2 regions of the Janibacter cremeus genome follow, and region 2 is predicted to be linked to the other one. Evidence: riboswitches for the same ligand, from Rfam matches in the RefSeq annotation. Region 2 holds a riboswitch; the other holds the start of a gene.
What was found. A riboswitch is a leader RNA that binds a small molecule or an ion and turns the genes downstream of it on or off. The one in region 2 is predicted to bind thiamine pyrophosphate.
Positions count from the first base shown of each region.

Region 1 (15,364 bases), 1.0 Mb from region 2:
CGGCGCGGGGAAGTCGACCCTGCTCGCGCTCTTCGGCGGGCTGCTGCGTCCCAGCGCGGGACGCATCCACATCGGTGACCACGAGCTGTCGGCGATGACGGAGGCCGAGATCGACGCCTTCCGGGCCGGCGACGTCGGCATCATCCTGCAGGGTGCCGAGCGCAATCACCTGCCGTGGCTGAGCACCCGGGGCAACATCGACTTCGCGCAGCAGCCGGCCCGCCGGAGCGGCCGGGAGGTCCCGGCCGTGGACGACCTCGTCGCCCTCCTCGGGCTGACCGACGTCGCGGACGAGAAGCTCGATCGGCTCACCCCCGGGCAGCAGCAGCTGGCCGCACTCGGAGTCGCCCTCGCCGGCGGCCCCGGTCTGCTCCTCGGGGACGAGCCGACGAGCCAGCTCGACCACGAGTCCCGCGACGTCGTCCTCGAGGCCCTCGCCGAGATCGGCCGCACGCTCGGCACGACGGTCGTCGTCGTCACCCACGACCCGGACGTCGCGCGGGCCTTCCCGCGCACGGTGACCATCCGGGACGGGCGTGTCGGGGGTGAGGGCCGCAGTGGCGAGGAGTACTCCGTCGTCGCCGCGGACGGCTCGCTGCCCCTGCCGGCGCCGGCGCTGGACGCCTTCCCTCCCGGGACGCTGGTGCGGGTGCACCGGGGCGAGAACGGGTGGCTGCTGATGCCCGGCGAGGAGGAACGGTGAGGCGGACCACGCGGGCGCGGCCCGCCACGGGGCAGGCACCCGCCGACCTCGTGATCGAGGGGCTGGGGGTGGCCTACGGCGACGTGAGCGCGCTCGGCGACGTCCACGCGACCGCCCGCGCCGGGGAGGTCACCGCGGTCACGGGCCACTCCGGTGCGGGGAAGACCTCACTGCTGTGGGCCGTCGGGGGCCTGCTCGCGCCCGACCGGACCGACGGCACCGTGTCGCTCGGCGCCCGGACCCTCGAGGACGAGGAGTCGGCCCGGGCGGCGGGCGCCGTGCTCATCCCGCAGGGCAGCGCCCTGGCGGAGGTGCTCACGGCCCGCGACAACGTCACCGTCCCGCTCCTGGCGGCCGGGACGGCCGGCGCCGATGCGATGAGGCGGGCCGACGAGGCGCTCGCGGCGGTCGGCCTGGGAGAGCACGGCAGCCACCTCGCCGAGGAGCTGTCCGGTGGGCAGCGCCAGCGGGTGGCCGTCGCCCGCGGACTGGCCCTGGCCTCCCTTCGCCTGGACGAAGGGGGTGTGCTCCTCCTCGCCGACGAGCCCACCTCCGAGCTCGACCACGACACCCGCGAGCGGGTGGTCGCGCTGCTGCAGGAGGTCGCCCGACGTGGCGGGATCGTCCTGCTGGCGACCCATGACCCCGAGGTCGCCGAGGTGGCCCACGCGGTCTGGCGCCTCGACGACGGCCACCTCACCCCCGCAACTGCTTAGGCTCCTGCGAAGGGGGAGGCGCCCACCTCGCAACTGCTTAGGCTCCTGCGAAGGGGGAGGTGCCCACCTCGCAACTGCTTGGGCTCCTGCGCGTCAGGGGGTGAGCAGGATCTTGCCGATGTGGCCGCTGGCCTCGAGCTCACGGTGCGCGTCGGCCGCCCGGTCCAGCGGGTGGGTGCCCTGGATGATCGGGCGGACAGCGCCGTCGTCGATGAGTGGCCACACGTGCTCGCGCACGGCGGCGACGATGGTGGCCTTCTCCTCGGGCGGACGGGCCCGCAGCGAGGTCGCGATGACGGCGGCACGCTTGCTCAGCATCTTCCCGAGGTCGAGCTCACCCGTGCGACCGCCCATGAGTCCGATGACGACCAGCCGGCCGTTCGTTGCCAGGAGGTCGACATTGCGGGGCAGGTACTTCGCGCCCATGACGTCGAGGATGACGTCCGCGCCGTGCCCGTCGGTCGCGCTCCGGACCTCCTCGACGAAGTCCTGCTCGCGGTAGTTGACCGCGATGTCCGCGCCGAGCTCGCGACAGAAGGCCAGCTTCTCCTCGGTGCCGGCGGTCACGGCGACCGTGGCTCCGGCGGCCTTGGCCAGCTGGATCGCCATCGTGCCGATGCCCGAGGAGCCGCCGTGGACGAGGAAGACCTCACCCGGCTGCAGGTTCGCGGTCATGAAGACGTTGGACCAGACCGTGCAGGCCACCTCGGGCAGCCCGGCCGCATCGCGCACGGAGACACCCCGGGGGACCGGCAGCAGCTGGGCGGCCGGCACGAGGACCTGCTCGGCGTAGCCGCCGCCGTCGACGAGCGCGCAGACCTCGTCGCCGACGGACCAGCCCTCGACGTCGGGGCCGACCTCGCGGACCGTGCCCGAGACCTCCAGACCGGGAAGGGGGGAGGCCCCCTTCGGCGGGGGGTAGAGCCCCTTGCGTTGCATGATGTCGGCCCGGTTGACCCCCGCGGCGACCGTGTCGACGACGACCTGCCCCGACTGCGGGCGGGGGTCGTCGACCTCGGTGGCCTGCAGGACGTCGGCGTCCCCGGGCTTGGTGATCGAGATGCCCCGCACGTCAGGAGCGCTTGCGGCTGTGCTTGCTGATCTCGTCGGCGTTGCGACCGCCTTCGCTCAGCTCCTCCTCGATGTCCTCGCGCATCGGCTTGGGCAGGTGGCCCGCCGAGCGCTGGTAGATCGCCGCTGCCTGGCGGGTGGTGAAGGTCCTGGCCAGACCTGCTGCCACCCCCGCCAGGGCCGCGTAGGCCAGCGCCTCGCGGAACGGGATGTCCGGATTGGTCGGGTCGATCTCGGAGTCGTGACCGGCCTTCTTCCAGATGATCGTGATGACCTTCTTCGACACGATGCCGGCGACGATCGCCGACCCCGTGCCGAGCAGCTTCCAGACCATGTTGCCCACGTCGGTCGTCCCTTCGTCTCGGGAAGGCGCAGCGGGTGCCGCGCCAAGTACTCGTCGTGCACAACACTGCCACAGGACGGGCCGCGAGCACTGGCCATCGCGCGCACAGCGGGTATGCTGGAGGGGCACGACAGGGGAGCGCACAGCGCTGAGAGTGCGGGCAACCGCAGACCCTCGTACCTGATCCGGTTCGCACCGGCGTAGGGAGTCGAGTCTCAAGGGCCCTCGTCGATGCCGAGGTCCCCGGGCCGCGGTCATCGGCGACGGGAACCCTCCCTGTGGGTTCATCGACACAGGAGAAGCACCCACATGACCACCACCAAGCCGACGGACCACGTCCGTGCCGGCACCGTCCGCGCCACCCGTCCGTTGATGGGCTGGCGCACCGTCGACCTGCTGACCGTCGCCTTCCTCGGCGTCGCCTTCGGCGTCGCCTACTGGGGCTACGGCCTCCTCTACAACGGCCCGATCTCCGCGCTCGGACTGGCCTTCCAGCCGCTCTTCGGTCTCTTCGTCGGCTTCTGGTTCATCGCCGGCATCGTCGGGGGGCTCGTCATCCGCCGTCCCGGCGCGGCCCTGGCCTGCGAGCTCATCGCCGCGACCGTCTCCGCGCTCTTCGGCAACCAGTGGGGCGTGACGACGATCGTCTCCGGCCTCGCCCAGGGCATCGGCGCCGAGCTGGCCTTCGCGATCTTCGCCTACGCGTCCTTCGGCCCGATGGTCGCCCTCCTGTCCGGTGCCCTCTCGGCGCCGCTGGAGTGGCTCTACGAGATCGGGACCTACTTCCCCGACTGGACCTGGACGTGGAAGCTGGCCTACCTGCCGCTCATGGTCGTCTCCGGCATCGTCATCGCCGGCCTCGGTGGCTGGCTGCTCACCCGGGCGCTCGCCCGAGCCGGCGCGCTCAACCCCTTCCCGCCGGGCCAGGAGGTCCTGGAGCAGAGGGCGGTCTGACCGCGGTGACCGTGACACGTCGCCCGCCCGCTCCGCCGGGTGGGGGTGTGCCCGCCGAGGAGTCCTCCGCGCGCACACCCCCACCCGTCGAGGGCGGTGCGGTCGAGGTCCGCGGCCTGACCTGGCGCCCGATGGGCCGTCGGGAGCCGGTGCTGCGCGACCTCGACCTGACCGTGCCCGCGGGCCAGCGGGTGCTGCTCGTCGGCCCGAGCGGGTCGGGCAAGTCCACCCTGCTGCGGGCCCTCGCGGGTCTGCTGCTCACCGTCGACTCGGGAGACCTCTCCGGCACCGTGCGCCTCGACGGGCACGCACCGGGCGAGCGGCCGGGGTCGGTCGGGCTGGTCCTGCAGGAGCCCGGCTCCGGCACCGTCGCCGCCACGGTCGGCCGCGACGTCGCCTTCGGCCTGGAGAACATCGCCCTGCCCGCGGAGGAGATGCCACCGCGCGTGACGGCTGCGCTCGAGAGGGTCGGCCTGGGCCACCTGCCGCTGGACACGCCGACCCACACCCTCTCGGGCGGGCAGACCCAGCGCCTCGCCCTCGCCGGGGCCCTCGCGCTGCGACCGTCCCTGCTGCTGCTCGACGAGCCGACCGCGATGCTCGACGATGCGACCGGCGCGGAGGTACGCGATGCCGTCATCGCCGCCGGCGAGGGGCTGACCACCGTCCTCGTCGAGCACCGCATCGGGCCCTGGGTCGACCTCGTCGACCGGATCGTCGTCCTCGACGTCGACGGCCGCATCCGCCACGACGGCGCCCCGGGACGGGTGCTCACCGAGCACCACGACGAGCTCGTGGCCGGCGGCATCTGGGTCCCGGGTGCCCCTGCGCCGGAGCCGGCGGCCATCGACCTCGGGCCGGTGCACCGGCCGCAGCCCGCGGGCACCGCCCTCGTCACCGCCGAGCCGTTGCGCGTCGAGCGGCGTCGTACCCGCCTCGACGGCAGCACGGAGGTCATGACCGCCCTGGCCACGGACGAGACCCTCACCGCCACCGCAGGCCGGACCACCGCGCTCGTCGGGCCCAGCGGCGGCGGCAAGAGCACCTGGCTGGCGGCGACGGCCGGGCTGCTGCCCCCTTCGTCAGGCCGGGTGGTGACGCACGACGGGCGCGACGTCGCGGACCTGCCGGCCGAGGAGGTCGCCGGCCGCCTCGGCTGGGTCCCGCAGTGGAGCTCCAGCGCGCTGCTCGCGCGCACCGTCCTCGAAGAGGTCATGCTCACCGGCCGCACACTCGGCACGCAGGACGAAGAACGGGCCCGTCACCTCCTCGAGGCGCTCGGCCTGGCCCACCTGGAGCGGGCCGACCCGCAGACGCTCTCCGGTGGTGAGCAGCGCCGCCTGGCGGTTGCCGCGGCACTGGCCCACGGCCCCGGGGTCGTCCTCGCCGACGAGCCCACGGTCGGGCAGGACCGCGGCACCTGGGCGGCCGTCGTCGGACTGCTGGCCGCCCACCGTGAGCGGGGCGGGGCGGTCGTCACCGCGACGCACGACCCCGACCTCGTCCGGCTCGCGGACGAGGTGCACACGGTCCTGCCCCCGCCGCCGCGCGAGGCGCCGCCACGCCCGCGGGCCGTGCTCTCGGCGTGCGGGCCGCTGTCCCTCTTCGCCGCTGCCGCCCTGCCGATCGTCGCGGCGGTGCTCTCGCCGGGGTGGCGGACGTCGCTCGTCGTCCTCGCCTTCCTCACGCTCGGCGCACTCGTCGGCCTCGCGAACATCCCCGGCACCGGACGCGGCTGGACCGTCGCCGGCCGCTGGCGTGGTCTGGCGATCCGCCTCGTGCCCGCGCTGCTCGGCGGCCTCGGCGTCGGTTGGTCGACGTGGCTGCTCGGCACCCAGGACGTCGGCGACGCGCTCTCGGCGGCGACGCGCATGCTCGTCATCGTCGTGCCGTCGGCGATCACCCTCGCCTTCATCGACCCCGACGACCTCGCCGACCACCTCGGCCAGCGCCTGCGGCTGCCACCCCGGCCGGTCGTGGCCATCGGTGCTGCCCTGCAACGGATCCAGTCCTTCGGGGCGGCGTGGACCGAGGTCGGCTGGGCGCGACGGCTGCGGGGCCGGGGCGTCAGCTGGCGGCACCCGCGCAGCGTGGTCGCGTACCTGTGGTCCTCCACGATGGGGATGTTGCTGCGCTCGCTCGGCTCGGCCGCGACCCTCGCGGTCGCGATGGACGCGCGCGGGTTCGCCTCGGCCGGGCGCCGGACCTGGGCGACCCGGGCCCCGTGGCGGCTGGGGGACACGCTCGTCGTCCTCCTGGCGTGCGTGCCGATCGCCATCGTCGTGCTGTCCTGACTTCGCGGTCGAAGGACGCGGGGCGGCCCTTGGCGCAAAGCCCGCACGACCGGTTGCAGCCGTCACCCGGGTGCACAGTGCGGGCTTCGGCCTGAGCCGGGCCACACCCGCCCCCTTCGCCCGCTCCGTCCTCGACCGACGGCGCGACAGAGGGCACGATGGAGGCATGGCACGCCTGCTCGTCGTCCACCACAGCCCGACCCGCTCGACCAAGGCGCTGCTCGACGCGGCGCTCGAGGGCGCGCGACACCCCGACATCGAGGGGGTGGAGGTGGAGGTGATCCCCGCGCTCGAGGCCACCGCCGACGACGTCCTCGCCGCCGACGGCTACCTGCTCGGGACGCCGGCGAACTTCGGCTACATGTCCGGGGCGCTCAAGCACTTCTTCGACTCGACCTTCCTCCAGGTCGGCGGCGCCCTCGACGACTCCGGGGGCGCGGGGGAGGGACAGGCCGGGCCGACCGCCAAGCGGCCCTTCGGGCTGTGGGTCCACGGCCGCTACGACGTCACCGGCGCCGTCCGCGCGGTTACCTCGATCGTCTCGGCGCTGGAGTGGAAGCAGGCGGCGGAGGTCCTCGAGGTCCTCGGCGACGTCGACGAGGACGCCACCGACCGCGCCACCGAGCTGGGCGGCACCCTCTCCGCGCTGCTGAGCAGCTGACGAGGGCCCCTGCCGGGGCTGCCCGGGCAGCCGACGAGGCCCCGCCGCGCTGCCGAGCAGCTGACGAGGCCCCGTCGTAACCGGCTCACTCCTCGAGGCCGCACCGCTCGTCCAGCTGCGCGTCCCGTCCCGGATCGACCATGACGGTCGGCTTCGGGCCACGGATGTCGAAGGTCGCCACGAGCGTCAACGGCTCGTCCGAGTAGTTGCGGGCCGTGTGCGCCGACCGGGGCGGCTGGAAGGCCGTACCCGTGGGCTGGCTCAGCCGCCGGCAGCCCGTGGTGAGAAGGGTCAGCTCCCCGCCCCCTGCGACGATGACGTACACCTGCCCGGGGTGCGTGTGCCAGTCCACACCGCCGCCCGGCGGGATGTGGATCTTCGCCGCGACGGTGGTGCGGTTGCTTCTCGCCGACCCCTTGGCCACGAGCTCGACCCGGTGACTCGGCGCGGCTGCGGCGCCGCTCTGGCCGAGCGAGGCGTCGTAGGCCGCCGCAGCGACACCCGCGGCCACCACCGACGGCGGGGGAGGGTCGATGCCGTGGAGCTCCGGTTCGCGCGCCTGGGCGGAGGTGGCCCCCGATAGCACGAGCCCGACGAGCGCCGCGGCGGTGATGATGCCCTTGGTTGGACTGTGCCTGTTCATGATCGTGTCCCTTGCTTCCCGAGCGACGCACCGTGCATCGCTCTTCGAGCGTGCGCCTGTGCCGGTCGGCGCACCATCTGCGGAATTGCGTGGTGCCGGACCGGCGCGAGGAGGACACTGAAAAGTGGTGGGGCACTCGTGGGGAGGCGCGGCATGAGCACACTGACGACCGAGGGCGACCTCCTGCTCATGGCTGAGCCACTGCAGGTGGTGACCGGTGAGGTCGGGTTGCCGACCCCGCTCCTGGAGGCTCTCTACCAGCTGGCCCCCTGTGACCTCATCAGCTTCAACCGGATGGACTCGGTGGCCCGCGCGCACGCCTGGCAGCAGGAGTACGACGGGGTCCGGACGACCCTCTTCCCTGCGCAGGCGGATGCCGAGGACGATCCGTTCTGGCAGCACTACTGGAGGTCACCGTGCAGCCTGTGCGACCGCACCGGCGACCTGGCGTCGGTGACGCTGACCGGGGACGTGGAGTCCGATCGCGAGTACCACGCCTCGCCCATGTACGTCGAGTACCTCGCGCAGTTCCCCGTGGAGCACGAGATGATGATGGTGCTGCCCGACGGCGGCCCGGGACGCACGCTGCGCCTGCTCTTCAGCCGAGGGCGAGGGTCGGGCTTCACCGAGCGGGATCGCTTCTACCTGCAGCTGCTGCGACCGCACATCGCCCGGGCCTTCGCGCGCGGTCAGGCGGCGCAGCACACGACTCCCGGGCTCACCCGGCGCCAGGTCGACATCCTGGGCCACGTCCGACTCGGGCGCACCAACCACCAGATCGGTCGTCGACTCGGGATCTCGGAGGGCACCGTCCGCACCCACCTGCGGGACATCTTCGAGCGGCTCGACGTGTCGTCGCGCACCGCGGCCGTCCTGCGGGCGGAGGAGGTCCTCGGCGCACCGCCGGTCGCGGTAGCGGACCTCATCCGGTGACGCCGGGGCAGTGCCCCTGCGCCACCCCCGACGGACGAAGGGGGACCCCACCGAGAGCGATGGGGTCCCCCTTCGTGCCCTGCCGGGGCTCAGGCGTGACGTGCGGTGTAACGGCTGTGGCGGGGGGCGTAGCGCGCGTTGGCGCGGCGCAGCGCAGCGGCCGCGACGACGACGAGCAGCGCGTAGGCCGCGATGGCCATCCAGCCCCCGACGAGGCCGACGGCGATGCCGATGGCGACCACGGAGACGACGACGCAACAGACGGCGATGAGGTTGCGGCGGACCGCCGCGATGGACTCGGGCGACGCGTGACGGCTGCGCAGGCTGTGTCCGACCGGGGGGACGACCCGCTCGAGGTCACTCTCCGGCACGGTCTCGGCCTCGGCCGGGGCGGCGTCGATCGTCGGGACGGTGGCCACCCGGGCCGCGGTCGTGGCGCCGACGGCCTGCGTCGTGGACGCGACCGGGTCCTTGCCGGGGGAGGCGGACTCCTCGACGGCGTCACGGAAGGCGAGGGTGGGGATGAGCGCGGTCTCGACCACGTCGTCATCCGTCGCGAGCATCGCCTCCAGGTCCTCGGCCGGAACGGTGCGCGCCCGGGAGACGGACGGCAGGGCGGTGGGGCCCGAGGTGGACGGCGTGGTGCTCGTGGTGCTCATGTGAACAACTATCTCTTGCGCTGAAAGCGAATTCGTGCATGTCAGTCGTGCGGGCGTGTCTCGAGGTCGGCGACCTTCTCGGTGGCCCGGGCGACCTCCTCCTCGAGTCGATCGACGTCGGCGGCGGCCGCCTCGAGGGCCGCGAGCGCCTCTGAGTGGGCGAGCCGCGCGGCGCCCAGGGCCCGCTCGTGCTCCCGCAGGCTCTCCCTGGCCTCGGCGAGCTCACGCTCGCGCGCGCGTTCCGCCGCTGCATCGGCTGTCGCCTTGGCCTCCGCCGCTGCGTGGGCGTCCTGGACGTCCTCTGCCTCCTGGGCATCCTCGCCCTTCTCGCCGTCCTCGGCCTCCGCGTCCTCGAGCTCGTCGCCCTCCGTGCCCTCTGGGTCGTCCTCGCCCTCCGGCAACGGCGGGACGAGCCGCAGCACCGCCACCGCGTCGTCGAGCTCGACCTCGCCGAAACCGGCGTAGGCCAGCGGCCGCAGCAGCCGTCCGGACGCGAGAGCGTCCCCGCTGGCCGGGTCCGCGAGAGCGGCCACCGCCGTCGAGGAGACCCCGTCGACCGCGCTCCCGCCGAAGGACGTGCCCGTCTCCTCCCCGCACCGGCGGGCCGCCGCGACGAGGGCCTCGATCGCCTCGCGGCGCTCCGGCCTCGCCGCGGAGAGGGCGGCTCCGTCCCCCTTCGCCTGGGCGGTGCGCATCCGCTCGCCGAGGTCGAGCAGGTCGGCGACCACCTCCGGCTCGGTGCGGGCGACCCGGTTGAGCAGCCACGCGACGACGGTCGGCTTGCGCAGGGTCTTCAGCTCACCGACGAGGTCGGGCGCCTCCTCCTTGGCCCGTGCCACGAGTCGGGTGCGCACGGCGACGAAGTCCGCCAGTGGCGCCCCGTAGAGCTCGTCCACCGCCTCGGCCAGGTCCATGACGCCGATCCTGTCAGCCGTGGGCCTCGGCGATCCGGGTGAGGCGCTCATGGCGGGCGGCCCAGCCCCCTTCGTCGAGCTCCGGCAGGTTGTCGCCGGGTGCGCGGTAGCCGGTGGCGCCGTCGATCTCCTCGCGCAGGATGTCGGCCTGGCCGGCGTGGCGGGCCTCCTCCTGGATGAGGTGGACGAGGATCTGCTGGAGCGTCACGGTGTTGCCGGGGCGCCACCACGGGACCGATCCGGACGCGTCGAGGGGCAGCGCCTCGATCGTCGCGTCCGCGTGGGCGAAGCAGGCCTCGACCCACTCGACCACCTCGGCCATCGACTCGTCCTCGGTCGCGAACAGGTCCGTGTCGTCCTCCACCGAGACCCCCGACGCGTCCCACGGCTGCGGCAGGTCGCTCGGCCGGCCGAAGGTCTCCCCGAAGTAGCCCAGCTCGCACGAGCCGACGTGCTTGTACAGACCGAGCAGATTGGTGCCGGTGGGGGTGCGGGGGAGTCGTGCGTCCCGCTCGGACAACCCCTCCAGCTTGAGGCGAAGGGCGTCCCGCTGGCCCCGGAGGGCCGCGTGCAGGATCGTCTTCTGGTCGTCGGTCATCGCTGCTCCTCGCGGGTCGGGTGCGTCCACCCTCCCACCGCCCGGCCGCGCACACCACGGGATCGCCGGAGCGTCCAGCGACCGTCCAGCCACCACCGCCCGGTCTCCCAGCCGGATCGCCTAGATTCTCTCCCGATGACCTCTGTCCCACGCCCCTTGCCGTGGATCATCGGCCTCACGGCGCTGCTCGGGGCCGGCTCCCTGCTGGCCTCGGGCCTGCAGGACGTGCGCGCGGAGATGACGGGGGCGCCTGCCTTCGCCTTCCTCCGCTGGAACCTCTTCCTCGCCTGGGTGCCGTACGTCGTGGCGCTCGTCCTCGTGTTGTTGAACCGGGTGCGGGCGCCGGGGTGGCTCCTGGCGGTCCCGGGTGTGGTGTGGCTGCTCTTCCTGCCCAATGCGCCGTACATCCTCACCGACTTCATCCACCTCGGGGCGATCCCGGGTGCGCCGGTGTGGTTCGACGCCCTGCTCATCGGTGCCTTCGCCGGTACCGGGTTGCTGCTCGGGATGGCCTCGCTGCTGCTGGTGCACGACGTGGTGGGGTCGCGACTCGGGGCAGTGGCCGGGTGGGTGCTGGCCATCGGTTCGCTGGCGCTGTCGTCGGTCGGGATCTACCTGGGCCGATTCCCGCGGTTCAACTCCTGGGACGTGCTCACCAACCCGGAGGGACTCGTCGGCATCGTGCTCCACCGGCTCGGCGACCCGCTCGGCAACCCCTTCCTGCTGAGCTTCGCTACCGCCATGACCGCCGGGCTCGTCATGTCCTACCTCGTGACGTGGACGCTCGGCCGGCTCGTCGTACGGCGGCCGATCGGGCGCGAATCCGGGGCGGCGTAACCCCCCGCTGGAGCCTCGTCCGGCTCTAGGCTGATAACGCGTCGACCGACGCAGATCCTCTCGTGATCGCGGATCCTTACAGGATGGATGGAGCCACATGGACGCCAAGCCAGTCATTGTCGGAGTCGACGGGTCCCAGGACTGCGTCCGGGCCACGAAGTGGGCGGCGGAGTACGCCAAGTACGTCGGGGCGCCGCTCCAGGTCGTGATCGCCTGGGAGGTGACCACGCTCTACGACGAGACGTTCTCCAGCAAGTGGGACCACACCGCCGTCGAGAAGAAGCACCGTGAGGTGGCCGACAAGGTCGTGAGCGAGGCGCTCGGCGACGGCGCGCAGGCCGACGTGCGCGTCGAGCACGGCAACGCCTCGGAGGTGATGGTCCGCGCCTCCCACGATGCGCAGCTCATCGTCGTCGGCAGCCGTGGGCACGGTGGGTTCACCGGCATGCTGCTGGGCTCGGTGAGCCAGCACCTCGTCACCCACGCGCGGTGCCCGGTCACCGTCCTGCCGCACGAGAAGACCAAGAAGTAGGAGCGGTTCGCTGGCCCACCCCTACTACGTGCGGTAGTATTGATACCGGGCGGGTGGTTCCGATCCGATGGGATCGGCAGGGCCGGCTCCGACCCGACGGAGGTGCACACCTTCGTCACGACACGGCAGGAGGGGCGACATGGCAGTGGAACCGATCATCGTCGGCATCGATGGGTCTGCGGACTCCGTCCGGGCGCTGACGTGGGCGGCGGAGTACGCCCGACTGGTGGACGCACCCCTCGTGGGCCTCGTCGCCTGGCAGCTGGAGCCCGTCTACGGGTACATGGCGATGACCAACTGGGAGACAGCCGAGTCCGTGGAGGGGGAGGCCCGCGAGATGCTGGCCGAGACCATCCGCACCACCTTGGGGGAGGACGCGCAGATCGAGCATCGCAGCGTGCGGGGGCACCCGGCGCAGGTGCTCGTCGAGGCATCGCACGATGCGCAGCTCGTGGTCGTGGGCAGCCGCGGCCACGGAGGCTTCACCGGGATGCTGCTGGGTTCGGTGAGCCAGCACGTCGTCACCCACGCGCGCTGCGCCGTCACAGTGATGCCGCACGAGGACCAGCACAAGAAGTAGGCGCCCAGCGCCCTCGACGGTGCGGGAGCGACCCGGGTGCGGTCGCTCCCGCACTGCTGTCCCCACGGTCCCGGCAGTGGCCGCACGGGCGGTGATTCGTCGCACCATCCGGCGGATGGCAGAGTACCGAGGGTGACTACCCGGGCCGCGACCGTGCAGGAGCGACCCCCCGTCCCCCGGGAGATCCTCGTCCTGGTGGCCGCGGCGTTCGTCATCGCCGTCGGCTTCGGGTTGATCTCCCCGGTGCTGCCGCAGTTCGCCCAGAGCTTCGATGTCACGGTCGCCGCCGCGACGGTCATCGTCTCCGCCTTCGCCTTCTTCCGTCTGCTCTTCGCGCCCGCGGGAGGCGTGCTGGTCACCAGGCTGGGCGAGCGACCGGTCTACCTCATGGGGCTGATCATCGTCGCGGTGTCGACGGGTGCCTCCGCGTTCGCGCAGTCGTACTGGCAGCTGCTGATCTTCCGCTCCCTCGGTGGCATCGGCTCGACGATGTTCACGGTCTCGGCGATGGCCCTGCTCGTGCGGATGGCCCCGCCGGTGATCCGTGGGAAGGTCTCGTCGCTGTACGGCAGCGCCTTCCTCATCGGTGGCGTCATCGGACCCGTCATCGGCGGCCTCCTCGGTGAGTTCGGCATGCGGGTGCCCTTCGTGGTCTACGGGATCGCGCTGCTCATCGCGGCGGGCTTCGTCGGCGTGATGCTGCGGGGCGCGCACATGCGACCCGACCCGACGAAGGCCGACCTGCCGCCGATGTCCGTGCGCGAGGCGCGGCACAACAGCGCCTACCGCGCGGCCATGGTCTCCGCCTTCGCCAACGGGTGGACGAACTTCGGCGTCCGCGTCGCCGTCCTGCCGCTCTTCGCCGTCGCCGTCGTCGGCGAGACCTGGGCCGCCGGTGTCGCGCTCGCCGTCGGTGCGGGCGCGACCGCGCTGACCCTGCAGTTCTCCGGTCGCCTCGCCGACACGGTCGGACGCCGTCCGCCGATCATGATCGGTCTGGCACTGAGCGCCCTCGGTATGGGCACGATGGGTCTGTCCGGTGGGTTGGTGCTCATCCTCGTGCTCTCCACGGTCCTCGGTGCCGGGGCCGGCCTGCTCAACCCGGCGCAGCAGGCGAGCGTCGCCGATGTCGTGGGCAACCACCGCTCCGGCGGCAAGGTGCTTGCGGGCTACCAGATGTGCCAGGACGCGGGCGGGATCGGCGGCCCGATCCTCGTCGGACTCGTTGTCGACTACGCCGGGTGGGGCTGGGCCTTCGCGCTGAGCGGGGTCATCTCGGCGCTCGCGATCCTCCCGTGGGTGCGCGCGCAGGAGACCTTGACTGGTCACTGATGGGGATGAGGCGGATGATTTCAGGCCCACCCGCTGTTGCTGCGGACATGCAGATCGACATCTGGTCCGACATCGCCTGCCCGTGGTGCTACATCGGCAAGCGCCGCCTCGAGACGGCGCTGGCCGATTACCCGCACCGGGACGAGGTGGGCGTGACCTGGCACAGCTACCAGCTCGACCCGACCCTGCCGGAGCACTACGAGGGCACCGAGGTCGAGTACCTCTCCTCGCGCAAGGGGATGGCCGCCGAGCAGGTGGAGCAGATGTTCGCGCACGTGGCCGAGCAGGCCGCGGGCGAGGGGCTGGCCTACGACTTCGACTCGCTCGTCGTCGCCAACTCCGCCCGCGCCCACGAGCTGCTGCACCTCGCCAGGGAGCGCGGTCTCGGCGACGAGGCCAAGGAGGCCCTGCTCTCCGGGCACTTCGAGCATGCCGCGGACATCGGTGACGTCGACACCCTCGTGCGCATCGGCACCTCCGTCGGTCTGGACGAAGGGGAGATCCGCTCGGCCCTCGCGGACGGCCGCTACAAGGCCGCCGTCGCCTCCGACATCGACATGGCCCGCCGGATCGGGGTGACCGGTGTCCCCTTCGTCGTCGTGGACATGAAGTACGCGGTCTCCGGTGCGCAGCCGCCGGAGGTCTTCCGCGAGGTCCTCGACAAGGCCTGGGGTGAGCGCGCCCCCGCCCTCCAGGTCGTCGACGGTGCCGGTGCCGACGCGTGCGGCCCCGACGGCTGCGCCATCTGAGCCGGCGGCGTAGCGTCGGGACATGACACCTGCAGAGCTGCTCATCGACGCCTTCGACCGCGTGCGCGACGGTGCCTTCGCCGTCGTCGACGGTCTGACCGAGGACCAGCTGGCACACCGGGTCACGCCCGACGCCAACTCGATCGCGTGGCTGGTCTGGCACGCCTACCGCGTCCAGGACGACCACATCGCCGACGCGGCCGGCCTCCAGCAGGTCTGGGCCGCGCGGGGGTTCATCGAGTTCTTCGACCTCGACCTCGACGAGGACGACACCGGCTTCGGGCACACCTCCGCGCAGGTGGCCCGGGTGCGCGCCCCCGCCGACCTGCTGGCCCGGTACGTCGAGGAGGTCCACGCGCAGACGGTGGCGTGGGTGGGCGGCCTGAAGGAGGCGGACCTCGACTGGGTCGTCGACACCTCGTGGGAGGAGCCGGTCACCCTCGGGGTGCGGCTGGTCAGCGTCGTCAACGACATCACCCAGCACATCGGCCAGGCCGCCTACGTGCGCGGCCTGCTCGGCGGGCACGTGTCGGTGTGAGCGAGGGAGCGGACGTGGCCGGTGAGTTCGTGGTCGAGGTCGAGGCCCCCATGGCTCCGGCGCAGGCCTGGACGCGCGTGTGGGACCTTGACCGGCACACCGCCGTCATCCCGCTGACGACGGTCGGGACCGTTCCGCCCGCGACGCGGCTCGGCGTCGGCGCGGAGTTCTGCGGCCGCACCGGGCTCGGCCCACTCGGCTTCGACGACCCGATGCGGGTCGTCGAATGGGAGCCGCCCACCACGGGGGCCGGCCGCGCCGTCGTGGTCAAGACCGGGTCCGTCATCGCTGGTGGGATCGAGGTGAC
Region 1 is NZ_CP115184.1:2,281,280-2,296,643, reverse strand. Features, by position in the region: gene O9K63_RS10860 (ABC transporter ATP-binding protein) at 1-703, shown strand, start outside; gene O9K63_RS10855 (ABC transporter ATP-binding protein) at 700-1,419, shown strand; gene O9K63_RS10850 (NAD(P)H-quinone oxidoreductase) at 1,513-2,490, opposite strand; gene O9K63_RS10845 (DUF4235 domain-containing protein) at 2,492-2,824, opposite strand; TPP riboswitch at 2,956-3,057, shown strand; gene O9K63_RS10840 (ECF transporter S component) at 3,143-3,787, shown strand; gene O9K63_RS10835 (ATP-binding cassette domain-containing protein) at 3,835-6,081, shown strand; gene O9K63_RS10830 (flavodoxin family protein) at 6,248-6,742, shown strand; gene O9K63_RS10825 (cupin domain-containing protein) at 6,828-7,385, opposite strand; gene O9K63_RS10820 (helix-turn-helix transcriptional regulator) at 7,539-8,318, shown strand; gene O9K63_RS10815 (hypothetical protein) at 8,408-8,977, opposite strand; gene O9K63_RS10810 (hypothetical protein) at 9,019-9,891, opposite strand; gene O9K63_RS10805 (DinB family protein) at 9,905-10,489, opposite strand; gene O9K63_RS10800 (DUF1361 domain-containing protein) at 10,625-11,326, shown strand; gene O9K63_RS10795 (universal stress protein) at 11,424-11,858, shown strand; gene O9K63_RS10790 (universal stress protein) at 11,998-12,438, shown strand; gene O9K63_RS10785 (MFS transporter) at 12,571-13,770, shown strand; gene O9K63_RS10780 (DsbA family oxidoreductase) at 13,818-14,519, shown strand; gene O9K63_RS10775 (mycothiol transferase) at 14,542-15,057, shown strand; gene O9K63_RS10770 (SRPBCC family protein) at 15,054-15,364, shown strand, end outside.
Region 1: linked by a shared signal. The riboswitch ahead of O9K63_RS10840 (ECF transporter S component) and the one ahead of thiC (phosphomethylpyrimidine synthase ThiC) in region 2 are both predicted to bind thiamine pyrophosphate.

Region 2 (15,364 bases):
ACTCTTCGGAGACCACCCCGCCATCGGCCGCCGAAGATGCAGGGTTAACCCTCAGGGGCGGCTGCGCGACCCGCCCACGACGTCCTCGAGGAGAAGCGGGACGCGGTCCGGTCCGGCCAGCGGCAGCCGCCAGTTCGGGTACTCCTCGTCGGTCCCCGGCTGGTTGATCGCGCGGACGTCACCGACGAGGTCGGTCAGGGCGTACCCGCGGAGCCTGGCCGGGGTCAGGGCGAGCCACCGGTGCATGGCGGCCACGACCGCACCGGTGGGGGCGAAGGGGGTCTCGAGCAGCCCGCGCTCGGCCAGGGCCGAGCGCACGGCCGCGATGCTCCCTTCCTCCGCCTCGGTCTCCGCCTCTACCGGCCGGGTGAGCAGACCGAGCCGCTCGCGGATCGCCACGTGCTCGAGGTGGAGGTACCCGGCGGTCGGCGGGATGTCGTGCGTGGTCACGGTCGCCAGGCACAGCTCGCGGTAGTCCTCCGGCGGCCTGGGCCGGCCGTCCACCCACTCGAACCACATGACGCTCGTGCCGAGGATCCCCCGCTCGCTCAGGTGCTCGCGCACCCACGGCTCGACGACGCCCAGGTCCTCCCCGATGACGACCGCCCCGGCCCGCGCGGCCTCGAGCGCCAGGATGCCGATGAGCGCCTCGTGGTCGTAGCGCACGTAGGCACCCTCGCCCGGGTCGTGGTCCTCCGGCACCCACCACAGCCGGAAGAGTCCGATGATGTGGTCCACGCGCAGCCCGCCGGCGTCCCGCAGGACGGCGCGCAGCATGTCCCGGAAGGGGGCGTACCCCGTCTCGGCGAGCCGGTCCGGCCGCCACGGCGGCTGGGACCAGTTCTGACCGAGCTGGTTGAACTGGTCCGGCGGGGCGCCGACCTCGATCCCCCGGGCGAGCACGTCCTGCAGCGCCCACGAGTCGGCCCCCTCGGGGTGGATGCCGACGGCGAGGTCGCCGACGAGGCCGATCCCCATGCCGCTCGCGCGCAGCGCCTCGCGGGCGCCGGCGAGCTGGTGACGCACGAGCCACTGCAGCCACATCGTGAAGGCGATCTCCTCCCCGTGGGCCCGCTGGTGTGCCTCGACGGCAGCGCCGCGCGGGTCGTGCAGCTCCCGGGGCCAGTCGCTCTCCCACTCCGTGCCGTGGACGGCGGCGATGCTGCACCACGTCGCGAAGTCGACGAGCGCCTGCCCCTCCTGCTCGCGCAGCGCGGCGACGTGGGCCTCGTGGTGGGGGCCGAGGTGGCGGAACGCGGTGCGCAGCGCCCGGCGCTTGATCTCCCAGACGGTGTCCCGGTCGATCGTGTCGGCCTCGTTGAGCTCCTGCCCCCGGGTCACGAGCGCGGCGATCTCCGCGCGGGCGTCCGGCGGCAGCGCGTCGGCGTCGGGCAGGTTGCGCAGGTCGATGTAGACCGGGTTGACGAAGCGCCGCGAGGTCGGCAGGTACGGCGACGGCTCCATCGGCGCGACCGGCTCGGCCGCGTGCAGCGGGTTGACGAGCACGAAGTCGTGCCCGTGCTCGTGCGCGGCCCACTCCCCCAGGGCGACGAGGTCCCCCACGTCGCCGATCCCCTGGCTGCCGCGGCTGCGCACCTGGTACAGCTGGGTCAGCAGGCCGTCACGCGGCCCCGGCACGGTCTCCGGCAGGTCGAGCCGGGTCGGGACGGTGACGAGGACGGCCCGCTCGCTGCCGGGCAGCAACGGCGGCGACTCCGGCACGGCGACGAGCGCGTGCCACCCCAGCGGCAGGTCCGCCGGCAACTCGAAGGCCGCCTCCCCGACCCACTCGCCGTCCACCTCCCGCGGCTCCACGACGTGCTCGACCTGCTCCAGCAGGCGGCGCCCTCCTCCCCCTTCGAGCTCCACGGAGACGGAGACCGCGGCGCCGTGGGAGACGTGGACGGGCACCCGGGCGACCTCCCCGGAGCGCTGCACCACCGTCGGCGGCAGCGTCCGGCGCCACGGGAGGGAGCGGGTGCGCTCGAGGGAGGCGGCGAGCGCCTCCTCGTCGTCGGTCTCCTCGCCCATCGCGGACAGCACGGCGCGAAGGGAGGAGGCCGGCACCGTGCGCCGCTCCCCACTCCAGTCCCACCACCGGGTGGCGACACCACGTGCCTCGGCCAGGTCCTCCAGAAGGGTGCTCTCGTCGCTCACCCGGCCACCCTCCTGCAGCGTGAATGCCGGTGTCCACCCCCGCACGCTCCTCCGGGCACGCGGGTAGCGTGGGGATGGTGGCCCACCTGCAGATCCTCATCCCGCGCGAGGTGCCGTTGGGCGGCCCGCGCGCCATGCACGTCCGTCGCACCGTCCCCTCCCGCGCACGCTCGCTCGTGGGGGCGTGGTGCTTCCTCGACCACTACGGGCCCGATGACGTCTCGACCACCGGCGGGATGAGCGTCCCCCGGCACCCGCACACCGCCCTGGCGACCGTCTCGTGGCTCTTCACCGGCGAGATCGAGCACCGTGACTCCACCGGCGTGCACGCGACGATCAGGCCGGGCGAGCTGAACCTCATGACCGCCGGCCGGGGAGTGAGCCACTCCGAGTTCTCCACCCCGCAGACCTCGACCCTGCACGGCGTGCAGCTGTGGTTCGCGCTGCCCGGGTGGGCCGGGGGGGTCGAGCCCTCATTCGTCCACCACGTCCCCGAGCCGATGTACGTCCCCGGCGGGATCGCCCGTGTCTTCCTCGGCAGCCTGCTCGACATCGAGTCCCCGATCACGACCCCGACGCCGCTGCTCGGCGCGGAGCTGCTCCTCGACGCCGACGCCGAAACCGTCCTGGACGTCCCGGAGGGCCACGAGCACGCCGTCCTCCTCGACGACGGCGACGTCACCGTCGACGGGCAGACCCTCGAGGCGGCCGAGGTCGGCTACCTCTCCCCCGGGGGCACCCGCATCACCCTGCGCTCGGCGACGGGTGCGCGCCTGCTCGTCATCGGCGGCGAACCCCTCGGTGAGGAGATCGTCATGTGGTGGAACTTCGTCGGCCGCAGCCACGACGACATCGTCGCCGCCCGGGACCGGTGGATGAGCGAGATCGGCACGGGCACCGAGCCGGTCGCCGGCCCCGAGCGGTTCGGCCCCTTCGAGACGGGGCAGCCCGACCCCCTTCCCGCTCCCGCCATGCCCGGCGGCCGACTGCGACCGAGGGCCTGACATGCCGATCTTCACTCCGACCACACGGACCGTCTTCGTCCACGGACGTGGCCGCAGCGGGCCCGAGGCCTGGCCGCTGCAGGCCGAGGCCCAGAACCCCGACGACGTCTTCCTGCGGCGCACCGGCCAAGCCGATCAGCCCGAGCGCGACGCCGACCGGGTCATCGATGCCCTCGGCGGACGCGGCCACGTGGTCGGCCACTCCTACGGCACGGTGACCGCCGTGCTCGCCGCGCAACGACGCCCGGACCGGCTGCGCAGCCTCGTGCTCATCGGTCCGGCCTGCTTCGACCTCGCCCGCGGCGGCCGCCACGTCGAGCGGCACATCCGGGCCCTCGCCCCCGTCTTCGCGCTCGCCGACGACCCGGAGGTGGGGGGTCCGGAGTTCCTCGCACGCTTCGCAGCGGGCATGGGTTCACCGCCCCCGGACCTCGATCCCGGCACCTGCGAGGAGGTTGCCGCGCGCATGCGCACCACTCCTGCACCGTGGGAGATCTCGCTGCGCGCGGACACCCTGCGTCTCGTGCCGACGCTCGTGATCACCGGTGACCGGTGGCCGCTCTACACCGAGGTCGCCGAGGCGCTCGCGGCGAAGGGGGCGCAGCACCTCGTCCTGCGCGACACCGACCACCGTCCCCAGGACACCGAGGAGGGCGCGGAGGCGATCCGGCGCTTCCACGCCGAGCACTCGGGCTGAACGGGCCCGCGGTCCGGCGCTCACCGAGGCGTCCGCTCCCGAAGGTCCGAGGCGTCCGCTCCCGAAGGGAGGGGGCGGCCCTTGGCGCGAAGTCCGGACTCGTGGCGTACACAAAGGTGCCTCTCCGTGCCGGTCCGGACTTCGGCCTGAGCCGTGCCACCCCCTCCCTTCGTCCGCTCCCGTCAGCACGCTTCGGGCCGGGTCCGCCGTTCATGGCCGGGAAATCTGCGCGTGGCCGGATCGTGCCGCGGCCCGCGCGAGACAACCCGGTCAGCCCACGACGTGCTGGCCATCCCGCGACGGCATGACCCGTGACCGGGGCAGGAGCGCCCCCCTGACCACTCCGGAGGAAGCGGTCTAGTGCTTGTGCAGCACCCCGACCGGGACGGTTGCCCGGCCCAGGATGCGCTGGGAGACCGAGCCGAGGAGCATCCCGCGGAAGCCGCCGCGGCCGCGGGAGCCGACGAGGAGCAGGTCGGCGCCCTGGGCGACCTCGACGAGCGTGTCGGCGGCGCGGCCGTGGTGGACCTCGACGGAGACGTCGATCTCGGGGTGGGCCGCGCGCAGGTCGGCGATCGTCCTCTCGGCCATGTCGCGGTAGCGCTTGTCGACCGTCTCCCACTCGGTCGAGCCCGGCTCGGTGACGACGACGCCGTTCACGACCTCGACGTTCCACGAGGTGACGGTCGTGACCGTCTTGCCCCGCAGCGCCGCGGCCTCGAGGGCGTACTGGAAGGCCAACCGGCTGTGCTCGCTGCCGTCGATGCCGACGACGACACGACCGTCGCCCCTGACGTCGCAGTCCTCCGGCACGAGCACGACGGGGCAGGGTGAGTGCGCGACCACGCTCAGCGAGGTCGTGCCCAGGACGATCCGCTCGGCCTTGGTCTTGCGGGCGGAGCCGACGACGAGCAACCGCGCGCCGTCGGCGGCATTGAGCAGGCCGCCTGCCGGGGCACCCGTGGGCAGGGCGATCGTCACGGCCAGGGCCGGGTGGGTCGCGGTCACGCGCTCCCTGGCCTCGGTGGCCACGCGCACCGACTCCTGCTCGACCTTGTCGACGATGTCGGGGCTGGTCAGCAGCTCGCCGTACGCGGACAGCGGAGTGCCGAGATCGACGGCGTGGACGACGTGGAGCGGGGCGCCCACGGCCACCGCCTCGGCGGCGGCCCAGTCGAGGACGGCGGGGTCACGGTGGCTGCCGTCGATGGCTGCGACGACGGCCCCGGCGGGCGTCGGGGCGTCCTGGATGCTCGCGTCGGTGCTCATGGCTGAAGCATCCCACCCCCGAGCGACTCACGACCAGTGGGTCAGGCCGTGTCGGTCGTGGGACCCGCCCGGCCACACGGCGCGGATGATCCCGGCGGCGGCGAGCGCCTTGCGGCACCCGGGGCAGGGCGGATCCGTGATGTAGGCCGTCGCCCCCTTCGTGTCCCTCGTGGCGAAGAGGAGCGCGTTGACCTCCGCGTGGATCGCGATGCAGAAGCCGGGCGTCCCGGGACGGTCGTAGTCACCGAGGCCGGGGATGACCTCGTAGTCGAGCTGCCCACGCGGACAGGCGCCCTCGAGGCAGTCCGGCTCGCCGGGGGCGGCACCGTTGTACCCGGTGGCGATGATGCGGTGCTCGATCGTCAGGACCGCACCGACACGACGGCGGGTGCACTTGGCGCGGGCCGCGACGGCGTCGGCGATCCCCAGGAAGTACTCGTCCCACGTCGGCACGCGGTGGTCTCTCTGCTCGAGCATGGCCAGATCCTAGGCGGAGCCCCACCGCGGACCGGTTGGGCGCCCACCACCCGCGGGTGGTAGACCCGACTGATGAGCACGCGCCCCGAGACCCGACCGGGTCCCCCCTTCCCCGCGGTGCTCGTCGTCATCGGGGTCGCGCTGATCTCGATCAACCTGCGGCCGGGCGCCACCTCGGTCGGACCGCTCCTGCAGGAGCTGAGCGCCGCCCTCTCCCTCGGCCCGACGCTCGCCGGTCTGCTCACCGCGCTCCCCGGCTTCACCTTCGCGCTCGCCGGTGGCGTCGCCGTGGCACTGGCCCACCGGGTCGGCCTGTCCAAGGGCATCACCATCGGGGTCACCGCCCTGGTCGTCACGCTGCTCCTGCGGGTACTCACCGACTCCGCCTTCGTCTTCATCGCGCTCACGGCCATCGGCCTGGCCGGCATGGGCCTGGGCAACGTCCTCGTCCCGGCGTGGATCAAGGCCCACTCGCTCGACGGCGGCGTGCGCCTGATGACGGTCTACAGCATGGGCCTGACCATCGGTGGCTCGATGGGCCCGCTCCTCGCCGCTCCCCTGGCGCAGGTCGCCCCGGGGCAGTGGCGCGGGGCCCTCGGCATGTGGGGTGTCGTGGCCCTGCTCGCCCTCGTGCCGTGGCTGGTGATCAGCGCCAAGGACCGCGTGCACCGACGGACCGGCAGCGTCGTCAACGGCCGCATGATCCACTCGCCGACCGCGATCGCGCTCACCGCGCTCTTCGCGGTCCAGTCGATGAATGCCTACGTCCAGTTCGGCTGGCTGCCGCAGATCTACCGCGACGCCGGGCTCTCGGCGACCTCCGCCGGGGCGTACACCTCGATCGTCGCCGGGCTCGGGATCCTCGGCGGGCTGCTCATGCCCACGGTCATCGACCGCGACCGCCACCTGTCGGTCTGGATGATCGCCTTCGGTGTGCTCGCCTCGAGCGGGTACCTCGGCCTGCTCCTGGCCCCGGCGGCCCTGCCATGGGTGTGGGCGGCGCTGCTGGGCGTGTCCGGCTTCGCCTTCCCGACCGCGATCGCCCTGATCACCGCCCGGTCACGGGACCCGCGCGTGACGGCGCAGCTGTCGGGCTTCGTCCAGCCGGTGGGGTACCTGCTCGCCGGTCTCGGACCGCTCGTCGTCGGTGTGCTGCGCGCCGTCACGGGCGGGTGGACCGTCGTGCTCCTGCTGCTCATGCTCAGCGGGGTGGGCATCACCGTGGCCGGGTTGCGCGTGGCCCGACCGGTCTTCGTCGACGACGAGATGGCGGCGAAGGGGGCCTGAGTCACCGTCCCCACGCCGCCAGACAGGCGCGGGTGACCGCCGCCGGGTCGCCGGCCCCCATGATCTCGCGGACGAGCGCGACACCGGCGACGCCGGTCCCGGCGAGCGCGGGGACGTCCGCGACGGTCACGTCGCCGATGGCCAGCACCGGCAGACGCGTGGCCGCCACCCGGGCCGGGTAGCCCGCCAGCGTGACCGGCGGACGCCCGATGTCCTTCGTCGGGGTGGGCCGGAAGGGTCCGCAACCGAGGTAGTCCGGACGGTCCGCGCCCCGCCGAGACTCCGCCTGCCGGACGAGGTCGAGTGTCCCCGCGGTCAGGCCGATGATCGCATCGGGCCCCAAGAGCGCGCGTGCCTCGGCGACGGGGAGATCTGCCTGCCCGAGGTGGACGCCGTGGACCGCAACCCCCCTGCGGCGGGCGGCGTGGGCGACGTCGGCCCGGTCGTTGACGAGGACCCGGGTCGAGGGCGCCACCCGGGCGACGGCCTCGGCGACGGCCGTGACGAGGGTGAGGAGGTCGCCGGCCAGCAGGTGCTTGCAGCGCACCTGGACCACACCCGCCCCGGCAGCGGCAGCCGCGGCGGCGGCCGTCACGGTCGCCTGGCCGTCACCGGAGGTGACGAGGGTGAGGCGCCAGTCGGTCACTCCCATGCAAGACCCACCCCATCGCCCACCTCGGCGGCGCTCACCGCGTCGAGCGCGTCGAGGAGCGCCACCCTGAAGCTCCCGGGGCCCATGGCGCCCACCCGGTCGGCGGCCACGGTGAGCAGCGCGGTGGCGGCCACGGCGCAGGCGAAGGGGGTGACCCCCTTCGCCTGCGTGCCGCCGGCGGCGACCGCCAGCAACGCTGCGGTCAGCCCGCCGAGGAGGCAACCGGTCCCGGAGACCCGGGTGAGCATCGCCGATCCGCCCGTGACGCGGATCGTGCGCTCTCCGTCGGTGATGAGGTCGCGCTCGCCGGAGACGGCGACGATGCACCGTCCCTGGGCCAGGCGGCGGGCCGCGGTCGCCGCGTCGTCGGGGGTGGCGGTGCTGTCGGCGCCCCGTCCGCCCCGGCCCCCGCCGGAGAGGGTGAGGATCTCGGAGGCGTTGCCCCGCACCACCGTCGGACCGAGCGCGCACAGGTCGTGGGCGATCGGGGTGCGCACCGGCGCGAGCCCGATCGCCGTGGGGTCGAGCACCCACGGGATGCCGCGCTCGTGCGCCGCCCGCGCCGTGGGGACGAAGCCGGCCATCCCGTCGGCGCTCAACGAGCCGAGGTTGATCAGCAGCGCATCCGCGACGGTGACGAGCGTGGGAGCCTCCGCGACGTTCTCGGTGAGCATCGGGCGCGCGCCCGCGGCGAGGAGGCCGTCCGCGACCAGGGCCCGGGTCACCGATCCGATGGCTCCGTGCACCAGGGGCGAGCGCTCCCGCACCCGGGCGATCGCCGTAGTGACCTCGGCGCGTAGGTCGGCCGTCATGAGTGACCACCGGCGAGCGCCGCCTCCGACGGGGCCTCGTCCCTCGCCCGGGCGAGGCTCTCGACGTCGCGGTCCAGCTCCGCCGGGGCCAGTCGCGGACCCAGGGCGCCACAGCCGGCGACGAGCAGGCCACCGACCACGAGGACCGCGGCGACCGACCCATCATGGCCCAGGGCGCCCTCGACCGTGGGCAGCCACCAGGGCCACAGGGCCGGGGCGACGATGGACAGGGAGTATGCGGTCCCGTACCCGGTCGAGCGCACGTGCGCGGGGAAGCGCTCGCAGAGGTATGCGCCGACGGGACCGTAGCCGCACACCGTGATCACCTGCAGCAGAGCGATCCCCACGATGACGGGGATGACGCCGGCAGCGACCGTGCCCCACCACAGCAGGGGTGCCGCGACGGCGGCGACGAGCCCCCACGTGATGAAGAACCGTCGTCGGCCGACGACGGTCGACAGATGGCCGGTCACCGACATCACGAGCGCCTGGGCGACGGCGGCGACGCCCATGACGACCGCGGTACGGCTGCCGGTCAGGCCGGCATCGGCCCCGAGCCGACCGGCGGCGAGGATGACGACCATGTTGGTCATGAGCCACAGACCGGTCATCAGGCCGAACATCTGCCAGAAGGCGCCCGCGTAGTGGCCACCGAGGACGGCCCGGAGACCGAGCGCCGCGGGGGCGTCCTCGTCGGCCGTGCGCTCCCGCTGACGCACGACGTCGGGGGCGTCTGCGACGCGGGAGGAGTAGTAGCCGAGCAGAGCGAGACCCGCTGCACCCCCGGCGGCGAAGACGAGGCGCCATCCCCACGCGGCGTAGGTCTCCGGCCCGAGGAGCGCGATGAGGGCGGCGGTGACGAAGGCGATCGTCGACTGCGCCCACGGGGCCATGGACATGATCAGGCCGGAGACGAGGCCCCGGCGCCGGGGCACCGACCACTCCATCGCCAACGGGATGGCCGACGTGTACTCGCCGGCGAGGAAAACCCCACCGACGAACCGCAGGAGCACGACGGTGCTGATGGCGAGCACGCCGATGCTCTCGTGGGTCGGGACCACCGCGATGGCCAGGCTGCACGCCGCGGTTCCCGCGATGGCCACCTTGGTCGTGCGGGTGCGCCCGATCCGGTCGGAGAGCCGACCGAAGACCATGGACCCGATCGGGCGGCCCAGGAGGGTGGCGACGATGACCGACGCACCGGCGGTGACCCCGGCGTGCGGACCGGCGAGCGTCGCCAGGGCGGGTGCGAGCACCACGACGGGAAGGAAGATGCTCAGCTGGTCGACGTAGTTGCCGATGACGCCCCCGCGCACGGCGGCCCGTCCGGCGGGCGGCAGTCCGGGCACGAGGGTCATCGCGCAGGCGTCTCGGTGTCGGGGCGGACGTAGACGCTGGCCCCGAGCTCGACGAACTGCCGCGACTTCGCCGCCATGCCCGCCTCGATCAGGGCTCGCTGGTCGGCCGCCGAGCCGTACGCGTCCCGGATGTCCTGGCTGATCCGCATCGAGCAGAACTTCGGTCCGCACATGGAGCAGAAGTGCGCGGTCTTCGCCGGCTCCGCCGGCAGCGTCTCGTCGTGGTAAGCGATCGCGGTCTCCGGGTCGAGGGAGAGCGCGAACTGGTCGTGCCAACGGAACTCGAAACGGGCCTTGCTCAGGGCGTCGTCGCGCATCCGGGCGCCGGGATGTCCCTTGGCCAGGTCGGCCGCGTGCGCCGCGATCTTGTACGTGATGACACCGGTCTTCACGTCGTCCCGGTTGGGCAGGCCCAAGTGCTCCTTCGGCGTGACGTAGCAGAGCATCGCCGTGCCGTACCGGGCGATCTCGGCGGCGCCGATGGCCGAGGTGATGTGGTCGTAGCCGGGCGCGATGTCGGTGACGAGCGGACCGAGCGTGTAGAACGGCGCGCCGTGGCACCACTCCTGCTCGAGCTCGACGTTCTCCCGCACCAGGTGCATCGGGACGTGCCCGGGCCCCTCGACCATGACCTGGACGTCGTGCTCCCACGCCCGCTGCGTCAGCTCGCCGAGGGTGCGCAGCTCGGCCAGCTGGGCCTCGTCGTTGGCGTCGGCGATCGACCCGGGCCGCAGCCCGTCGCCCAGGGAGAAGGCCACGTCGTAGCGGGCGAAGATCTCGCACAGCTCGTCGAAGTGGGTGTAGAGGAAGGACTCCTCGTGGTGGGCCAGGCACCAACCGGCCATGATCGAGCCGCCGCGGGAGACGATCCCGGTGACGCGGTCGGCCGTCATCGGCACGAAGGGCAGGCGCACTCCCGCATGGATGGTCATGTAGTCCACCCCCTGCTCGCACTGCTCGATGACGGTGTCCCGGAAGACCTCCCAGGTGAGTGCCTCCGCATGCCCGTCGACCTTCTCCAGTGCCTGGTAGATCGGGACGGTGCCGATCGGCACGGGGCTGTTGCGGATGAGCCACTCCCGGGTGGTGTGGATGTCCTCGCCCGTCGAGAGGTCCATGACCGTGTCGGCGCCCCAGCGCGTGGCCCAGGTGAGCTTGTCGACCTCCTCGGCGATGGACGAGGTCACCGCCGAGTTGCCGATGTTGGCGTTGATCTTGGTCAGGAAAGCCCGCCCGATGACCATCGGCTCCGACTCGGGGTGGTTGACATTGGCCGGGATGATCGCCCGCCCGGCGGCGACCTCGTCCCGCACCAGCTCCGGTGAGCAGCCCTCCCGCAGGGCGACGAACCGCATCTCCGCGGTGATCTCGCCGCGGCGGGCGTAGTGCATCTGGGTGACCGTGCGCCCCGCCGTGGAGCGAAGGGGGGTCCGCTCCGGTCCCTGCCAGGCCAGGGAGGCCGCTCCGCGGCGCACGGCCGAGCGGCCGTCGTCGGCCAGGTCGCGAGCACGACCGGGGTAGGTCCCGACGTCACCGCGTCCCTCGATCCAGGGCGCCCGCAGGTCGGGCAGCCCGACCTGCGGGTCCGACCCGGGGCCGCGGGTGCGGTAGACGTACACGTCCTCGTGGGGGGTGCCGTCGGGGGCGGGTGCCAACGAGATGGCGGTGACCGGGACGCGGACCGTCGGGTCGTTGGGGTCGACGACCTCGACCCGACGGTGCTGGGGGTGGACTTCGGACTCACGGGGTACGCGCATGTCTGCGTCTCCTCTTCCTTCGCCGGCATGATCCGGACAGGTTCAGACGGTCCGGACGGCGACAGTCCGATCTCAGCTCGTGCCCGAGCTCCCGCGGGGGTCCCTCGATACAACCACACCGTTACGGTGCTCGCATGACGGTCCCCCTCCCCCGCCCCCCGGTCGTCCTGTCCATCGCCGGCTCGGACCCCTCGGGGGGTGCCGGCATCCAGGCGGACCTGAAGACCGCGAGCGCGCTCGGTGCCTACGGCACCTGTGTCATCACCGCGCTGACCGCCCAATCCACCCGGGGGGTCACGCTCGTCCACGAGGTCCCGGTCGACGTCGTGCGCGCGCAGGTCGACACCCTCGTCGCCGACGTCGCGATCGACGTCGTCAAGGTGGGCATGCTCGCCTCGAGCGAGCTCGTCGAGGCGGTGCACGCGGCGCTCGACTCGGGCCCGCTCGCGGACGTCCCGGTCGTCCTGGACCCGGTCATGGTCGCGACCTCGGGTTCACGGCTGCTCGCCGACGACGCCGTGGCCGCGGTGCGCGAGCTCGTCGCCCGAGCGGACGTGATCACACCGAACGTGCCGGAGGCCGCCGTGCTCCTGGAGGAGGAACCGGCGACCTCGCGCGAGGGTCTGATCACGCAGGCACAGCGACTTGCCGGCGCCGGGTCCCGCCGGGTGCTGCTCAAGGGCGGCCACCTGGAGGGGCCGGAGTCGGTCGACGTGTGGCTCGACGCCGCCGATGGTGACATGGTCGAGCTGCGCTCCCCCCGGATCGCGACCACGGCCACCCACGGCACCGGCTGTACGTTGAGCACGGCGATCGCCGCCCTTCGCCCCCGTCACGACGGCTGGCTCCCCGCGGTCCGGGAGGCGAAGGACTGGCTCACCGACGCCCTTCGCCACGGGGAGGACCTGGCGGTCGGGGCCGGCGCGGGGCCGGTGCACCACTTCCACGAGCAGCCGCGGTGGGGTGCGGTCAGCGGGTGAGCAGGTCCCGCAGGACGACGGCCTGGTTGTTCTCCTTGTCGGAGGCGCCGAAGAGCAGGGTCACGCGGCCGTGCTCGGCGACGAGGTCCTGCAGGGTCTGCCAGTCCTCGTTGCCGGCGAGCTCCTTCTCGTAGCGCCTCGCGAACTCGTCGAACTTCTCCGGGTCGTGGCCGAACCACTGACGCAGCTCGGTGGACGGCCCGACCTCCTTGAGCCAGTCGTCGAGGGCGGCGTCCTCCTTGCTCACGCCCCGGGGCCACACCCGGTCGACGAGCACCCGGTGGCCGTCGCCACTGGCGGGCTCGTCGCGGACGGAGCGGACATGGACCTGGTCACGGGTGGTCATGCCACCGACCGTACGCCCGCGTCATGACGTCGGCGCCAGGACGACCGGGCCATCTGCACGGCCGCGTAGAGCCACGCCGACGCGCCCACCCACAGCCAGGCGGAGCCGATCGCCTCGACGATGGGAAGGGAGTCGGCGCGCCCGATGTACATCCCCGCCACCGCGTACATGCCCAGGGGGAAGACGATGCTCCACCACGTCGCCTCGTAGGTCAGCGGGATCCGGTGCAGCAGGTGGCGCCACACGCCGACGGCGAAGAGCACCGGGATCAACCACGTCGCCCAGGCCCAGCCGAGCACGGACAGGCCGCCGATGAGCCCGGAGGTGACGTCGATGATCGGCGTCGACTCCATCTCGACGATCTTCGCGCCCGCGACCACGGTGATCGCCATGGCGCCCATCGAGACCCAGTACGGCGGGTTGAGGTCGGACGGGGAGAAGGGGTAGAGCAGGATCCGCAGGGCGACGAAGACCGCGCAGGCGGCGTACAGCACGATGCCCACCGACCAGGTGGCCACGGCGAGGACGGCGATCTCGGCCCGACCCGTCGTGACCTGCGGCTCGATGCTCGCCGCCGCGGTGGCGACGGACTGGCTCGCGACGACCCAGATGAACCACGTGCCGTTGACGTGCTGGAGCACGGGACGCTCCGCCCGTCCGAGGGCAGCGGCCCAGGGGACGCCGTAGCCGAGGAAGAGCCCGACGACCGCCGCAAAGGCGAGCATCGCGGCACTGGCCTGCCAGTACTGGTTGACCAGGCGCACGGCCAGGACGTCGGTGCCGGCGACGACGGTGAAGAAGCCGAAGGCCACGACGGGGTCGTGCAGGTCGGCGATGACCCGCTCGCGGTACAGCACGCACCGTGTCCCCAGGGCCAGGAGCAGCAGGACCCACGCCACCAGGGCGATGACGAGCAGGACGCGGGAGGCGAGGACGAAGCCCTGCTGGTCCATCCCGATCGAGACGATGCCCGTCGCCATGACGAAGGCGAAGGACCCTGGGGGCAGTGTCGCGACGACCTCGCGGACGTGTCCCATCAGCCCTGGACGTCGTGCAGGTGGTGCTCCACGTCGTGGAGCAGGTAACGGCACATCTCGGTGACGGTGAAGGGCCTCCCGTCCCCGCGACGACCGGTGCACTCCCAGTCGTCGCCCTCGACACGACCGAGGACTGCCACGGTGGACTCGGTCCCGACCGCGATCTGCTGCGCGACCTCGTCCGGTTCGTTGGCCCAGAACTCTCCGCGGACCGCTGCCGCCTCACCGTCGTAGTCGCGGAGCACCGGGTCCTTCCCCGTGAGCATCGCGTCGACGCGCTCACCGAGCACCGCCACGAGGTCACGGGAGTGGCTGGCGTACTCCAACGGGGACCACACGTGCTCGCTGGGCCGCCGCGCGACGTCCGGGCGGCCCAGCACCTCTGCCCAGCGCGGGACCGCGGCCCGCAGGCGCTCTCCCGTCAGGACGGGGTCGTGCAGCTCATACCCGCACTCGGGGCACCCGGCCTCGAGCACGAAGGTCCAGTCCGTGGCGTCTGGCTCGGCAGGTGGTGGTGCGGCGTCCATGCTCCCCATGGTGCCAGCGGTGGTCACCCGGGTGGACGAGCAGTCGTCCACCTCGCCCATGACGTCTTTACTTGCCCCCGGGGCGCCACGACAATGGCCCCGTGGTCACCAACAGCGGGGGCGATCCCTTCGCCACGGTCGTGGACCTCGTCACCACAGTGGTCGAGGCGCCGGGCACCGCCGATGCCCGAGTCGGGGCCCTGAGCGACCTGCTCATCGACCGGCTCGGCTCCAGCGCGGGCCTGATGGTCCACGGCGCCCCCCTCGGCTACGACGTGCGAGCGGTCGGCCGGTCGGCCTCCCCCTCGGCCCGGGCGCGGATGCGCGCGGACATGCGCATCGACGCCGGGCCGGACCCCCTGATCGACCGGTTCCGTGCCGGCAGCCTCGAGCCGACGACCGCCGGCCGGGCCTACGGCGGCCAGGGCCGGTGGCAGAGCTCGCCGAAGTGCATCGGGAGCATGGAGATCTGGGGGATCAACCAGGTCGCGGCACTCCCCGTGCGGCCGGGCGCCGAGTTCGTCGTCTTCTTCATCGGCCGTCACGGCGCGGACTACGACGAGGCGGACCTGGCACTGCTGCGCGCCGTGCAGCCCGTCGTCGCCGGCCTCGTCCGGCTCTTCGAGCCCGAGCACCTGCCCCCGAAGAACCTGACCGACCGCGAGACCCAGGTGCTGCGCCTGCTGGCCGCCGGGCACAAGGCGCACACCATCGCCCGACTCGCGGGCTGCTCGGAGCGGACGGTGCACCGGCACCTGTCCAACATCTACGGCAAGCTGCGCGTCGGCGACCGCCTGAGCGCCGTCACCCGCGCGCACCGGATGGGCCTCCTCGATGGTGGGGACGGTCTGGCCACGTCCCGCCATGGGTAGATCTACGCATGGCACACCCTCGCGGTCCGGAGTGTGCTTGCTCCCAGACCGTCGGGAGGTCCGGCGGCACGGGGACATGGGGAGACAGTCATGGCACACCACTTCATCCGACGGTCGGTCGGGGTGATCGCG
Region 2 is NZ_CP115184.1:3,312,181-3,327,544, reverse strand. Features, by position in the region: gene malQ (4-alpha-glucanotransferase) at 52-2,157, opposite strand; gene O9K63_RS15970 (pirin family protein) at 2,232-3,161, shown strand; gene O9K63_RS15965 (alpha/beta fold hydrolase) at 3,163-3,858, shown strand; gene O9K63_RS15960 (universal stress protein) at 4,216-5,127, opposite strand; gene O9K63_RS15955 (deoxycytidylate deaminase) at 5,155-5,604, opposite strand; gene O9K63_RS15950 (MFS transporter) at 5,677-6,891, shown strand; gene O9K63_RS15945 (thiamine phosphate synthase) at 6,893-7,543, opposite strand; gene O9K63_RS15940 (hydroxyethylthiazole kinase) at 7,534-8,355, opposite strand; gene O9K63_RS15935 (MFS transporter) at 8,352-9,713, opposite strand; gene thiC (phosphomethylpyrimidine synthase ThiC) at 9,710-11,470, opposite strand; TPP riboswitch at 11,468-11,575, opposite strand; gene thiD (bifunctional hydroxymethylpyrimidine kinase/phosphomethylpyrimidine kinase) at 11,605-12,450, shown strand; gene O9K63_RS15920 (DUF488 domain-containing protein) at 12,440-12,796, opposite strand; gene O9K63_RS15915 (tellurite resistance/C4-dicarboxylate transporter family protein) at 12,793-13,833, opposite strand; gene O9K63_RS15910 (DinB family protein) at 13,833-14,360, opposite strand; gene O9K63_RS15905 (helix-turn-helix domain-containing protein) at 14,462-15,232, shown strand; gene O9K63_RS15900 (hypothetical protein) at 15,323-15,364, shown strand, end outside.